Regions from separate parts of the Streptomyces thermospinosisporus genome, predicted to be linked through region 2. Evidence: riboswitches for the same ligand, from Rfam matches in the RefSeq annotation. Region 2 holds a riboswitch; the other holds the start of a gene.
What was found. A riboswitch is a leader RNA that binds a small molecule or an ion and turns the genes downstream of it on or off. The one in region 2 is predicted to bind glycine.
Positions count from the first base shown of each region.

Region 1: it holds a riboswitch for glycine, as region 2 does, so the genes downstream of both, gcvP (aminomethyl-transferring glycine dehydrogenase) here and gcvT (glycine cleavage system aminomethyltransferase GcvT) in region 2, are expected to answer to the same signal.

Region 1 covers NZ_BAAAIZ010000090.1:8,904-16,162, reverse strand. The annotation lists gene ABD207_RS25375 (extracellular solute-binding protein) at 1-687, opposite strand, end outside; gene ABD207_RS25370 (TOBE domain-containing protein) at 992-1,387, shown strand; gene gcvP (aminomethyl-transferring glycine dehydrogenase) at 1,518-4,403, opposite strand; glycine riboswitch at 4,577-4,672, opposite strand; gene ABD207_RS25360 (PRC-barrel domain-containing protein) at 4,800-5,174, shown strand; partial or broken gene ABD207_RS25355 (DNA polymerase IV) at 5,869-7,204, opposite strand; gene ABD207_RS25350 (MerR family transcriptional regulator) at 7,240-7,259, opposite strand, start outside.
Region 2 covers NZ_BAAAIZ010000025.1:22,120-29,378, reverse strand. The annotation lists gene ABD207_RS10470 (adenylate kinase) at 1-473, shown strand, start outside; gene ABD207_RS10465 (L-serine ammonia-lyase) at 460-1,827, opposite strand; gene glyA (serine hydroxymethyltransferase) at 1,918-3,180, opposite strand; gene gcvH (glycine cleavage system protein GcvH) at 3,194-3,571, opposite strand; gene gcvT (glycine cleavage system aminomethyltransferase GcvT) at 3,693-4,811, opposite strand; glycine riboswitch at 4,847-4,970, opposite strand; glycine riboswitch at 4,971-5,069, opposite strand; gene ABD207_RS10445 (AAA family ATPase) at 5,289-5,957, shown strand; gene ABD207_RS10440 (enhanced serine sensitivity protein SseB) at 6,044-6,838, shown strand; gene ABD207_RS10435 (enhanced serine sensitivity protein SseB C-terminal domain-containing protein) at 6,991-7,259, shown strand, end outside.

The DNA.
Region 1 (7,259 bases), on a different contig from region 2:
GTCCTTCTCCTCGTTGGCCTTGGTGAGGGCGTCGATGCCGGCGGTGCGCATCGCCAGGTACGCCCAGTAGTACATGCCGGTCCAGGTCTCCTTGCCGGCCAGGGCGAGCGGTGTGACGCCGGCGGACTTCAGCTTGCGCACGGCGTCGAGGAAGCCGTTCCAGGTGGTGGGCGGCTCGCCGATGCCGGCCTTCTTGAAGAGCGCCTTGTTGTACCAGAAGCCGACCATGCCGATGTCGAAGGGGATGCCGTAGAGCTTGTCGTCGAGCAGGTAAGGCTCCTTGGCGACGGGCAGCAGGCCCTCGGAGAAGTCCTTGGTGCGGTCGGTGAGGTCCTCGACCAGCCCGGCGTCGACCTGCTGCTTGAGCACACCGCCGCCCCAGGTGTGGAATATGTCCGGCAGCTTCCCGGAGGAGGTCAGCGCGGTCATCTTCGCCTTGTAGGCGTCGTTCTCGAGCTGGACGATCTTGATCTTGACCTTGGGGTTCTGCGCCTCGAACTTCTTGACCAGGGCGGCCCAGACGGTCTTGGTGGGCTCGGTGGTGGAGATGTTCCACCACTCGATCGTGGTCGTCCCCGACGACCCTCCGTCCGAGTCGCCGCCGCAGCCGCTCAGTGCGGTGATGCCCAGACCGGCCGCGGCGGAGGCCGCCAGGAAGCCGCGGCGGGACAGTGCCGGGTCGCCCATGTCATGCGCTCCTTGGTGGTAGGGGGCGGGTGTCCGCGCATCCGCCCCACCGTGCGTCGAAAGTTTCGAACGAGATCCAGAAACATGCGTTGTTGCCGCACCCTAGAGACAGCCACCAAAGGGTGGCAAGACCTTGTGCAGGGCAAATCTGCGGCCAGCGGGGCGCGCACTCGCCGGACTACGGCCTCGAGCGGACGAAACTTTCGGATCTTCGAGCGAACGTTCCGGCGGCATCGGACGGTATGACCGGTCACCGGACCGGCACCGGACCGTCACCGGCCCCTTGCGGCCTATCGTGATCGGCATGCAGTCCTACACCATCGGCCAGGCAGCACGGCTGCTCGGCGTCAGCCCGGACACGGCCCGCCGCTGGGCCGACGCCGGGCGCCTCACCACCCACCGCGACGAGAACGGCCGCCGCCTGATCGACGGGCGCGACCTGGCCGCGTTCTCGGTCGAACTCGCCCGCTCCACCGCCGCCGAGGAGGGCACCTCCTACACCTCGGCCCGCAACGCCTTCCCCGGCATCGTCACCGCGATCAGGCTCGGTGACGTCGCCGCCCAGGTGGAGATCCAGGCCGGCCCGCACCGGCTGGTCTCCCTGCTGACCCGGGAGGCCGTCGAGGACCTGGGCCTGGAGGTCGGCATGGAGGCCACGGCCCGCGTGAAGTCGACAAACGTCCATATCGACCGCACCTGACGTCGACCGCGTCTGACGGGCCGGGTCGGTCCGGACACGGAAAGGGCTCCGCCCCGGCCGTGCGGCCGGGGCGGAGCCCTTCACTGCGGCGTCAGGCGCCGGGCGATCGGTTCTTCGGACGCGGTGGTCGTCAGTCCTCGTACGCGTCCAGCGGCGGGCAGGAGCAGACCAGGTTGCGGTCGCCGTAGGCCTGGTCGATCCGGCGCACCGGCGGCCAGTACTTGTCGGCGGCGCTCACCTCGCCCGGGAAGACGGCCTCCTGCCGGCTGTAGGGATGCTCCCACTCGCCGCCCAGCATGGACGCCGTGTGCGGGGCGTTGCGCAGCGGGTTGTCGTCCGCGGGCCACTCGCCGGAACCGACCTTCTCGATCTCGGCGCGGATGGCGATCATCGCCTCGCAGAACCGGTCGAGCTCGGTGAGGTCCTCGGACTCGGTCGGCTCGATCATCAGCGTCCCGGCCACCGGGAACGACATGGTCGGCGCGTGGAAGCCGTAGTCGATCAGCCGCTTGGCCACATCGTCCACGGTCACGCCGGTCGCCTTGGTCAGCGGGCGCAGGTCGATGATGCACTCGTGCGCGACCAGCCCGCCGGGGCCGGTGTAGAGCACCGGGTAGTGCGGCTCGAGGCGCTTGGCGATGTAGTTGGCGCTGAGCACGGCGACCTGGGTGGCGCGCTTGAGGGCCTCGCCGCCCATGAGCCGGACGTAGGCCCAGGAGATCGGCAGGATGCTCGCCGAGCCCCACGGCGCCGCGGAGACCGGCCCGACCCCGGTCTCCGGTCCGGCCGCGGGCTGGAGCGGGTGGTTGGGCAGGTACGGGGCCAGGTGCGCCCGCACGCCGACCGGGCCGACGCCGGGACCGCCGCCGCCGTGCGGGATGCAGAAGGTCTTGTGCAGGTTCAGGTGCGAGACGTCGCCGCCGAAGTGGCCGGGCTTGGCCAGGCCGACCAGGGCGTTGAGGTTGGCGCCGTCGACGTAGACCTGCCCGCCGGCCTCGTGCACCCGGGCGCAGATGTCGGCGACGTGCTCCTCGAACACACCGTGCGTCGAGGGGTAGGTGATCATCAGCACCGCCAGCTCGTCGCGGTACTGCTCGATCTTGGCGCGCAGGTCCTCGACGTCGACCTCGCCGTTGTCGGCGGTCTTGACGACGACTACCTTCATGCCGGCCATCACGGCGCTGGCGGCGTTGGTGCCGTGCGCGGAGGACGGGATGAGGCAGATATTGCGCTGCTCGTCGCCGTTGGCCCGGTGGTAGCCGCGGACGGCGAGCAGACCGGCCAGTTCGCCCTGGGACCCGGCGTTGGGCTGGAGCGACACCTTGTCGTAGCCGGTGACCTCGGCGAGGCGCTCCTCCAGCTCGCGGATGAGGGTGAGGTAGCCCTCGGCCTGCTCGGCGGGCGCGAAGGGGTGCAGCGCGCCGAACTCGGGCCAGGTGACCGGCTCCATCTCGGTGGTCGCGTTGAGCTTCATGGTGCAGGAGCCCAGCGGGATCATGCCGCGGTCCAGCGCGTAGTCGCGGTCCGCGAGGCGGCGCAGGTAGCGCAGCATCGCGGTCTCGGAGCGGTGCTGGTGGAAGACCGGGTGGGTCAGGTACTCGTCGGTGCGCAGCAGGGCGTCCGGCAGCGCGTCCCCGACGCTCGCGTCCAGGGCCTCGACGTCGCCCTCGGTACCGAAGGCGCGCCACACGGCGGCGAGCTGCGCCCGGCCGGTGGTCTCGTCGCAGGCGAGGGAGACGTGGTCGGCGTCGACCTGGCGCAGGTTGACTCCGTTGTCCCGGGCAGCGGCGACGATCTCGGCGGCCCGGCCCGGGACCCGCACGGTCAGGGTGTCGAAGTAGGAGCCGTGCACGATCTCGGCGCCGGCGGTGCGCAGGCCCTCGGCGAGGATGGCGGCGTAGCGGTGGGTGCGCCGCGCGATGGTCCGCAGGCCCTCCGGCCCGTGGTAGACGGCGTACATCCCGGCCATCACGGCGAGCAGCACCTGGGCGGTGCAGATGTTGCTGGTGGCCTTCTCGCGGCGGATGTGCTGCTCACGGGTCTGCAGCGCCAGCCGGTAGGCCTTGTGTCCGTCCGCGTCCACCGAGACGCCGACCAGGCGCCCGGGCAGGCTGCGCGCCATCTTCTCCTGGACGGCCATGTAGCCGGCGTGCGGCCCGCCGAAGCCCATGGGCACGCCGAAGCGCTGGGTGGTGCCGACGGCGATGTCGGCGCCCAGCTCGCCGGGCGACTTCAGCAGGGTGAGCGCCAGCAGGTCGGCGGCGACGGTGACGAGCGCGCCGAGCTCGTGCGCCTGGTCGATCACCGGCTTGATGTCGCGGACGGCGCCGGAGGCGCCCGGGTACTGGATGAGGACGCCGTTGATCTCACGCTCGGCGATCTCGGCGGGGATGCCCTCGCTGAGGTCGGCGACGACGACCTCCACGCCGGTCGGTTCGGCGCGGGTCCGGATCACGGCGATGGTCTGCGGCAGCGCGTCCGCGTCGACCAGGAACAGGCCCTTCTTGTTCTTGCCCATGCGCCGGGACAGCGCCATCGCCTCGGCTGCGGCGGTGCCCTCGTCGAGCAGGGAGGCCCCGGAGGTCGGCAGGCCGGTGAGGTCGGCGACCATGGTCTGGAAGTTCAGCAGCGCCTCGAGCCGGCCCTGCGAGATCTCCGGCTGGTAGGGCGTGTAGGCCGTGTACCAGGCGGGGTTCTCCATCACGTTCCGCAGGATCACGGGCGGGGTGAAGGTCCCGTAGTAGCCGAGCCCGATCATGGAGTCGAGCACCTGGTTGCGGTCGGCCAGCGAGCGCAGCTCGGCCAGCACCTCGGCCTCGGTGCGGGCGCCCGGCAGGTCCAGCGCGTCGGCGTTCTTGATCACATCCGGCACCGCGGCGGCGGTCAGCTCGTCGAGCGACCCGTAGCCGACCTGGGCGAGCATCTTGGCCCGGGCCTCGTGGTCGGGGCCGATGTGGCGCTGCTCGAAGGGCGTTCCCTGTTCGAGCTCGGAGAGCGGAGTGCGGTGGGCGGTCATTGCGGAGGCCTCCTGGTCTGACGACCTTCGAGGGGCACCACGGCGCGGGTGCCCGGACGGCCTCCCCCTCTGTCATCTCGACCTGAGAGCTTCACCGGATCGCCGTAAGGGACCCGGCTTTCACCGTCGGTGAGAGCGGAAGCCGTGACACCCGCCCTGCTTTCCAGAGTGACCTCGTCCGTGCGGTACGTGGGCCTGAGAGATTCCGGGGAGGATTTGCTCCTTCGGCGCCTCCAGTGGGGCCTGGAGGACTCTCCCGCACAGGGTCAGCGGCCGTCTGCCAGCGTACCAGCGAGAGCAAGGCCGGGCCCTGGCCGGGAACCTTCGAGTGGCCGCCGCATCGTTTGTGCCGTTTTGTAGTACTTACGGATGAGTTTTGCGACCAGTGGAGGGCCCGTGGACACCGACATCGATCCGCGCAACCTGATCGGCCGCAAGGCGTTCGACCGCAACGGAAACCGCATCGGCACGGTCGACGAGGTGTACCTCGACGACGCCACCGGCGTGCCCGAGTGGGCGGCGATACGCACCGGCCTGTTCAGCAGGGACGCGTTCGTTCCCCTGGAACCGAGCGAGCTGATCGACGGCGCCCTCCACGTGCCCTACGACCGCGCCCTGATCAAGGACGCCCCCGACTTCGGCGTGGGCCGCCACCTCTCCCCGGAGCAGGAGCTCCAGCTCTACCACCACTACGGCCTGGACGTGGCCGCCCCGCCCCCGCTCCGGGACCGCGACTTCGGCAAACTGGCCGGCAAGGACAAGCAGACCTGACCCCCGCGGCGTACGGGACCGACGGCCTCCGCGGATAACTCCGCCGTCGTCCCTGCGGGCCCCGCCCCACCGTCCGTCCCCGTGCCGGCGGGTGCCGCCCCTGCACCACGTCCCGTGACCGCGGGTGCCGCGTCCCCGTCCGCTTTCGCGCCCGCGTGCGCCGTCCCGCCGTCGGTCCTCGCGCAGGCGTGCTCCGCACGGCCTTCGGGCCTTGCGCCCGTGGCCGCGCCGCCCTCCATCCCCGTGCCCGCAGGCGCCGCGCCGCCGTCCATCCCCGTGCCCGCAGGTGCCGCGCCGCCGTCCATCCCCGTGCCCGCAGGTGCCGCGCCGCCGTCCATCCCCGTGCCCGCAGGTGCCGCGCCGCCGTCCATCCCCGTGCCCGCAGGTGCCGCGCCACGGTCCGTCGTGACCGCAGGCGCCACACCACCGTCCGACCTCGGACCCGCGGACGCCGCATGACGGCCCGCGCCCGCGGACGCCACACCACGGCCCGTCTCTGTGCCCGCAGGTGCCGTACCGCCGTGCGTCCTCGTGCCCCCGGACGCCGCAACACCGTCCGCCCCCGGGCCCGCGGATGCCGCCCCGTCATCCGTGCCCGGCTCCCTGTGCGCCGCGTCGCCGCTTGCGGCAGGCCCCGCTTCCGCACCCTTTGGGCGTCGCGTACCCGCCGCCGAGGAGGCCGGGGACGGTCTTCGGGTCACCAGCGGCAGCGGGTCCGCCGGCTCGAGCGCCGGGTCGTCGACCCGGAAGGTCCGGACCCGTCCCGGGGGCGAGTCCGGGGTTTCGAAGCGCACGGTCACCCGGCCGAGGCCGCTGCCCTGCACCCAGCCGTGCCCGTACTCGGCGTGCCGCACGTCGTGGCCTGCGGGCCAGCGGCGCTCGGCCGGCGCCGGTGCCTCCTGGGTCGGCTCGGTCACCGGTTCCCCGGCGCCCGGGGACGAGTCCTCCTCGCGCTCCCCCGCCGCCTGGGCGAAGAGGTCCTCCTGGGTGAAGTCGGCCAGTCCGCTCACCCCTACGCCGAGCAGCCGCACCCCGCCCGTGGTCTCCACGGAGTCCAGCAGCCGCGCCGCCGCCTCCCGCACCACGGCCGGGTCGTCCGTGGGGCCGCGCAGGGTCTCGGACCGGGTCAGCGTGGAGAAGTCGTACCGGCGCACCTTCAGCACGATGGTCCGCCCGGACAGTCCGGCCGCGCGCAGCCGGCGCACGCACCGGTCGGCGAGCCGGCGCACCTCCATCGCCACCCGCACCCGGTCGTGGATGTCCACGTCGTAGGTGTCCTCGACGGACACCGACTTGGTCTCCCGCTCGGCCACCACCGGCCGATCGTCCCGCGCCAGCGCCATCGCGTAGAGCGCCTGCCCGTGCGCCTTGCCGAGCAGCCGCACCAGCTCGTCCTCGCCGGCCTCGGCCAGCTCGCCGACCGTGTGGATGCCGGCCCTGCGCAGATGGTCACCGGTGGCCGGTCCGACCCCCGGCAGCGTGCGCACGGACAACGGCGCCAGCAGCTCCCGCTCGGTGCCCGGCTCGATCACGGCCAGCCCGTCCGGCTTGGCGTGCTCGGAGGCGATCTTCGCCAGCATCTTGGAGGCCGCGAGCCCCACCGAGCCGGTCAGCCCGGTGACCTCCCGGATGTCCGCGCGCAGCTTGGCGCCGGCCAGCCGCGCCGAACGCTCGTCCCAGGCGGTCCCGCCGGCCTCCAGGTCCACGAACGCCTCGTCCAGGCTCAGCGGCTCCACCAGCGGCGACAGGGCCCGCAGCAGCTCCATGACCTCCTCGCTGATCGACCGGTAGAACGCGAACCGCGGCACCAGATACGCGGCGTGCGGGGCGAGCCGCCGCGCCTGTGCCATGGGCATCGCGGAATGCACCCCGAAGACCCGCGCCTCGTAGGAGCAGGTGGCAACCACCCCGCGCGGTCCCAGCCCGCCCACGATCACGGCCTTCCCGCGCAGGCTCGGCTTGGACGCCTGCTCCACCGACGCGAAGAAGGCATCCATGTCGAGATGCAGAATCGTAGGCGCGGACCTCACATCTCCGATGCTGCCCTACGCCACTGACAAGCGCTTCAGACCGCCCGGTTGCGGC
Region 2 (7,259 bases):
GCGACCTGTTCCGGGACCACGTGGGCAGGCGGACGCCCCTGGGCCGGGAGGCGGCGCGGTTCCTGGACGCGGGCGAACTCGTACCCGACCGCGTCACCACGGACATGGTCCGGCACCGCCTGGACCAGCCGGACGCCGCGCGGGGATTCCTCCTCGACGGCTTCCCCCGCACGGTCCGCCAGGCGCACGCCCTGTCGGCGATCCTGTCCGCCCGGGGCGAGGCACTGGACGCCGTCGTGGAGTTCACCGCGCCCGAGGAGGTGCTGGTGCGGCGCCTGCTCGCGCGGGGCCGCCCCGACGACACGGAGGACGTCATCCGGCACCGGCAGCGGGTCCACCACCGCGAGACCGTGCCTGTCCTCGGGCACTACGCCGGGCTGGTGCGCACCGTCGAGGCCGTGGGGACGGTCGAGGACATCACCGCCCGGACCCTGAGGGCCCTGGGCCTGCCGGAGGGCGTCAGCACTCGATGATGTTGACCGCAAGGCCGCCGCGGGCCGTCTCCTTGTACTTCACCGACATGTCCGCGCCGGTGTCCTTCATGGTCTTGATGACCTTGTCCAGGGACACCTTGTGGGAGCCGTCGCCGCGCATCGCCATGCGGGCGGCGGTGACCGCCTTCACCGCGGCCATGCCGTTGCGCTCGATGCACGGGATCTGCACCAGGCCGCCCACCGGGTCACAGGTCAGGCCCAGGTTGTGCTCCATGCCGATCTCGGCCGCGTTCTCCACCTGCTCGGGGCTGCCGCCCAGCACCTCGGCCAGCGCGCCCGCCGCCATCGAGCAGGCCGAGCCGACCTCGCCCTGGCAGCCGACCTCGGCGCCGGAGATGGAGGCGTTCTCCTTGAACAGCATGCCGATGGCGCCGGCGGCGAGCAGGAAGCGGACCACGCCGTCCTCGTCGGCGCCCGGCACGAAGTTGATGTAGTAGTGCAGGACGGCCGGGATGATGCCCGCGGCGCCGTTGGTCGGGGCGGTCACCACCCGGCCGCCGGCCGCGTTCTCCTCGTTCACCGCCATCGCGTAGAGGGTGATCCACTCCATGGCCAGGGCCCCCGGGTCGCCCTCGGAGCGCAGCTTGCGCGCGGTGTTCGCGGCCCGGCGCTTCACCCGCAGCCCGCCCGGCAGGATGCCCTCGCGGGTCATGCCGCGCTGCACGCACTCCCGCATCACCCGCCAGATCTCCAGCAGGCCGGCCCGGATCTCCTCCTCGCTGCGCCAGGCCCGCTCGTTCTCCAGCATCAGCGCGGAGATCGACAGACCGGTCTCCTTGGTCAGGCGCAGCAGCTCGTCCCCCGTGCGGAAGGGGTACTTCAGCACCGTGTCGTCGAGCTTGATCCGGTCCGCGCCCACCGCGTCCTCGTCGACCACGAACCCGCCGCCCACCGAGTAGTACGTCTTCGTCAGCAGCTCGGCGCCGGAGGCGTCGTACGCCCACAGGGTCATGCCGTTGGCGTGGTACGGCAGCGCCTTGCGGCGGTGCAGCACCATGTCGTCGTCGAAGGAGAAGGCGATCTCGTGCTCGCCGAGCAGCCGCAGCCGTCCGCTCTCCTTGATCTTCTCCACCCGCTCGTCGGCCGTGTCCACGTCCACCGTGCGGGGCGAGTCGCCCTCCAGGCCGAGCAGCACCGCCTTGGGCGTGCCGTGCCCGTGACCGGTGGCGCCGAGGGAGCCGTACAGCTCCGCGCGGACCGAGGCGACGGAGCCGAGCAGCTCCTCGTTGCGCAGCCGCCGGGCGAACATGCGGGCCGCCCGCATCGGACCGACCGTGTGCGAACTCGACGGGCCGATGCCGACCGAGAACAGGTCGAAGACGGAGATGGCCACGGGGACTCCTAGGAAGCGGGGGTGGTGCTCAAGGGGCGGGGCGGCCGTGCCGGCTCATGGCGGGCACGGCCGCCCCGGTGATGCTCTGTGCTACTTGTTCAGCCCCGGGTACAGCGGGTGCTTCTCCGCCAGCGCCGCGACCCGGGCCTTCAGCGCCTGGGCGTCGTACGACGGCTTGAGCGCCTCGGCGATCACGTCCGCGACCTCGGCGAAGTCCTCGGCGGTGAAGCCGCGGGTCGCCAGGGCCGGCGTACCGATGCGCAGACCGGAGGTCACCATCGGCGGGCGCGGGTCGTTGGGGACGGCGTTGCGGTTGACCGTGATGCCCACCTCGTGGAGGCGGTCCTCGGCCTGCTGACCGTCCAGCTCGGAGTCGCGCAGGTCGACCAGGACCAGGTGGACGTCCGTGCCGCCGGTCAGAACGGACACGCCCGCCGCCTTCGCGTCGTCCTTCACCAGGCGCTCGGCGAGGATGCGGGCGCCCTCCAGCGTACGACGCTGGCGCTCCTTGAACTCCTCGCTCGCGGCGACCTTGAAGGCGACCGCCTTGGCAGCGATCACATGCTCCAGCGGGCCGCCCTGCTGACCGGGGAAGACCGCCGAGTTGATCTTCTTCGCCAGCTCGGCGGTGGACAGGATCACACCGCCGCGCGGGCCGCCCAGCGTCTTGTGCGTGGTGGTGGTCACCACATGGGCGTGCGGCACCGGGTTCGGGTGCAGGCCCGCCGCGACCAGACCGGCGAAGTGCGCCATGTCGACCATGAGGTAGGCGCCGACCTCGTCCGCGATCCGGCGGAACGCGGCGAAGTCCAGCCGGCGCGGGTAGGCCGACCAGCCGGCCACGATCAGCTTCGGCTTGCTCTCCTTGGCCAGCCGCTCGACCTCGGCCATGTCGACCTGGCCGTCGTCGCCGACGTGGTAGGCGACCACGTTGTAGAGCTTGCCGGAGAAGTTGATCTTCATACCGTGGGTCAGGTGCCCGCCGTGCGCGAGGTTCAGACCCATGATCGTGTCGCCCGGCTTGAGCAGCGCGAACATCGCGGCGGCGTTGGCCTGTGCACCGGAGTGCGGCTGGACGTTGGCGTGCTCGGCGCCGAAGAGCTCCTTCACCCGGTCGATGGCGATCTGCTCGACCACGTCGACGTGCTCACAGCCGCCGTAGTAGCGGCGGCCGGGGTAGCCCTCGGCGTACTTGTTGGTCAGGACCGAGCCCTGGGCCTCCATGACCGCGACCGGCGCGAAGTTCTCCGAGGCGATCATCTCGAGGGTGGACTGCTGGCGGTGCAGCTCGGCGTCGACCGCGGCGGCCACGGCCGGGTCGAGCTCATGCAGGGGCGTGTTCAGAACGGACATGGCGTACGGCTCCTCAGCCGGCGATGTGGGCGTCGTACTCGGCGGCGGAGAGCAGGTCGGACGGCTCCTCGGAGACGCGCACCTTGAACAGCCAGCCGCCCTCGAAGGGGGCCGAGTTCACCAGCGAGGGGTCGTTCACCACGTCCTCGTTGATCTCGGTGACCTCACCGGAGACGGGGGAGTACAGGTCGCTGACCGACTTGGTCGACTCCAGTTCGCCGCAGGTCTCGCCCGCGGTCACGGTGGCCCCGACCTCGGGGAGCTGGACGAACACGACGTCGCCGAGCGCGTTCGCCGCGTGCTCGGTGATGCCGACCGTCGCGACGCCGTCCTCGGCGGCCGACAGCCACTCGTGCTCCTTGCTGTAACGCAGCTGCTGGGGGTTGCTCATGGCCTGAATTCTCCTGTACGGGGGTGATGGCTGATGACTCAGGGACCTGGGTGAGGCATGCGTGAGCAGGCCGGACGTGCCCCGATGCGCGGCACGCGCGGTGGTCCGGCTTAAGACGGTGTCACTTCTGGCGTTTGTAGAACGGCAGCGCAACGACGTCGTACGGCTCGTGGGTGCCGCGGATGTCCACGCCGACGCCCTCGGTGCCGGGCTCGGCGTGCGCGGTGTCGACGTACGCCATGGCGATCGGCTTGCCCAGGGTCGGCGACGGGGCTCCGGAGGTGACCTCGCCGATCACCTCGCCGCCGGCCACCACCGCGTACCCGGCGCGGGGCACCCGGCGGCCCCGGGCGACCAGCCCGACCAGGACCCGCGGCGGGTTCTGCGCGGCCCGCTCGGCGGCCTCGGCGAGCGCGGCGCGGCCCACGAAGTCGCCCTCCTTGTCGAACTTCACCACCCGGCCGAGACCGGCGTCGAAGGGGGTGAGGGAGGTGGTCAGCTCGTGCCCGTACAGCGGCATGCCGGCCTCCAGGCGCAGGGTGTCCCGGCAGGACAGCCCGCAGGGCACCAGCCCGGCGCCCTCGCCGGCCTTGGTCAGCGCCTGCCACAGCTCGACCGCGTGCTCCGGCTTCACGAACAGCTCGAAGCCGTCCTCGCCGGTGTAGCCGGTGCGGGCGATCAGCGCCGGCACCCCGGCGACCGTGCCCGGCAGGCCGGCGTAGTACTTCAGGTTCTCCAGGTCGGCGTCGGTGAGGCTCGCCAGGATGGCCGGGGACTCGGGGCCCTGCACCGCCAGCAGCGCGTAGGCGTCGCGGTCGTCGCGCACCTCGGCGTCGAAACCGGCCGCGCGCTCGGTCAGCGCGTCCAGCACCACCTGGGCGTTGGAGGCGTTGGCGACCACCATGTACTCGGTCTCGCCGAGCCGGTAGACGATCAGGTCGTCCAGGATGCCGCCGTCCTCGCGGCAGATCATGGTGTAGCGGGCGCGGCCCGGCTTGATGCCGCTGATGTTGCCCACCAGGGCGTAGTCAAGGAGGGCGGCCGCCTGCGGGCCGGTGACGGTGATCTCACCCATGTGCGACAGGTCGAACAGGCCGGCCCTGGTCCGCACGGCGTTGTGCTCGTCGCGTTCGGAGCCGTAGCGCAGGGGCATGTCCCAGCCGGCGAAGTCGGTCATCGTCGCGCCGAGGGCACGATGCACGGCATCGAGCGCGGTGCGGCGGAGTTCGGTACTGCTCATCGGTCGGTCTCCCAAGCATGACAGGCGAGGACATTTCCTCCCCATCTGTCATCGGAACCTGAGAGGTTCGCCATGACCACCGCTGTCGCGGCGATCAGGACTTGCACCTTGGGTGGGGCCACCGGAGCACTGCGGCAGCGGCCCGCTTTTCAGATGTGCCTCGCCCGCGCGGTAACGGGGCCTGAGAGATTCAAGGGAGGGACTTGCTCCTTCGGCGCCCCGGCGGCAAGGTGCCGGGGACTCTCCCGCGCGGATTCAAACGGCCGGTATGCAGTTGGCGCGCACATCATTGCACGCATCCCGGGCGTTCGGCAGGGGGACCCTTCTCAGCAGACGCACAGCGCGCACGACGATCACAGCAGGCTGTGACAGGCCTGTTCCGGAACGCGGACCAAAACGCACCACCAGGGCATTACCGTCTCTTTACACTCGGCGGGGAGGGGTCCACAGGACCGGCCCCAGGGGAGGACGAATACGGTGAACAGGATCACGGCGTACGCCACGACCCCGGGTGTCGGGCTGCCCGGCAGTCCCGTCGCACCCACCCGGGAGACGTGCGCGCCGCTGCCCGCGCCCGTCGTCCGCGATCTGCGCGACCGGGCGGGCCGCAGCCCGCGCGCGCTTCTTTTCGGCCCGCGCGACCTGGTCGCGGTCACCGGCCTGCCGGGCAGCGGCAAGTCCACCCTGATGCAGCGCACGGTGCGCGGCAGGCGCATCGACTCCCAGGACATGCGCGACCGCTGGGCGAGCCGGGTGCCCCGCTTCCTCCCCTACGCCTGCTACCGGCCCCTGGTGCGCCTCGCCCACTACGCCGGCCTGCGCCGCGCCCTGCGCACCGGCGAGCCCCTGGTCGTCCACGACTGCGGCACCCAGACCTGGGTGCGCCGCTGGCTCGCCCGCGAGGCCCGCCGCCGCGGCGGCGCCCTGCACCTGATCCTGCTCGACGTCCCGCCCGACGCGGCCCTCGAGGGCCAGCGCCGCCGCGGCCGCGCCGTCTCCCGCTACGCCTTCCGCCGCCACCGCACCGCCACCCACCGCCTCCTCCAAGCAGCCCACCAGGCCCACCTCCCCCCGGGCTGCGCCTCGGCCGTCCTCCTCGACCGCCCCGCCGCCGACGCCCTCCAGCGCATCGGCTTCACGGGCTGACCGGGGGTCACGGCCGTGGAGAACGGAGGGCTGGGGGCGCGTTAGCCTTCTGGGCTACGGCAGTGTTTCAGGCAGGCGGTAGGCAGATGGACATTCCGGCGGGCTTCTCCGCGGACTTCCCGGCGCAGGCGCATCCCCATCCGCATGGCGGGTGGCCCGGCAACGAGCTGGAGGAGGTGCTCTCCGCGTCGCTCGGTGTGCCCTCGGCCGGCGGGCGGATCGTCGAGGTGCTGGGACGCAGCTTCATCTGGGTGCCGCTGCCCAACGGCGGCGGCCCGCACAGCGGCCCGCTCGACCTGCCCGCCATGGAGCTGGACGGCCAGGCCTACGTCCCCGTCTTCAGCTCCGAGGAGCAGTTCCACCAGGTCGCCGGCTCGCACATGGCGTACACCATCGCGCCCGCCGTGGAGTTCGCGCGCGGTCTGCCGCCGCAGGCGGGCATCGCCATCAATCCGGGCGGGGTCGTCGGCATCCCGCTGCCGCCGCCCGCGGTGGCCGAGCTGTGCCGCGCCGGGCGCACCCCGCTGGACGGCCCGGCCTCCGGTGCCCGCGTCCGCCTGTTCGAACCGGACTGGCAGGACGACCCCGTCGGCTTCCTGTCGGCGGCGTCCGCGGAGTTCGACACCATCGGCGTCGTCACCACCGCCCGCCGCTGCCTCGCGGCGATCGAGACCGCCGATCCGGTGATGTTCGTGGGCGTGGAGCTCTCCCAGTGGGAGGGCGACCTGCGCGCCCGGCCGCTGGAGGCCCTCGGCCGTGCCCTGGCCAAGGCGCCGACCCCGTGGCCGGTCAACCTGGTCCTGCTGGACGTGACGCAGGACCCGGTGGGCACCTGGATGCGGGAGCGGGTGCGTCCCTTCTACCAGCGGCCGGCCGGCTGACCCGCGGGGCCGGCCGGCTGACCCGCGGGGTGCGGGGGGCCCGTGCGGCCGGCCGCGGCGCCCCGTGCCCGCAGCCGCACGGCGGACCCCGGGCTCCGGGGCGACCCTTAAGCTAGGTCCACTCACGGCGTTGACACAGAGGGGCGGTAACAGTGAGCGCGAGCGGCACCGCCGCGACCGGCCAGGTCGAGCACATGCTGCGCCAGGTGACGCCGGGGCGCTACGACGCCTACGAAGCCCTGCTGCGCGCCCTCGCCACCCCCTCCACCGGCCAGGTCTGGATGCTGCTGTGGCACGGCCAGGCCGGCTCCCCGGACGCCCAGTACGCCCACATGGAGGTCGACGGCCACGGCTACGCCCCGTGCGTCACCTCCGCGCAGGAACTCTCCGCGAGCGGCTGGAACCGCTCCTACGAGGTGGT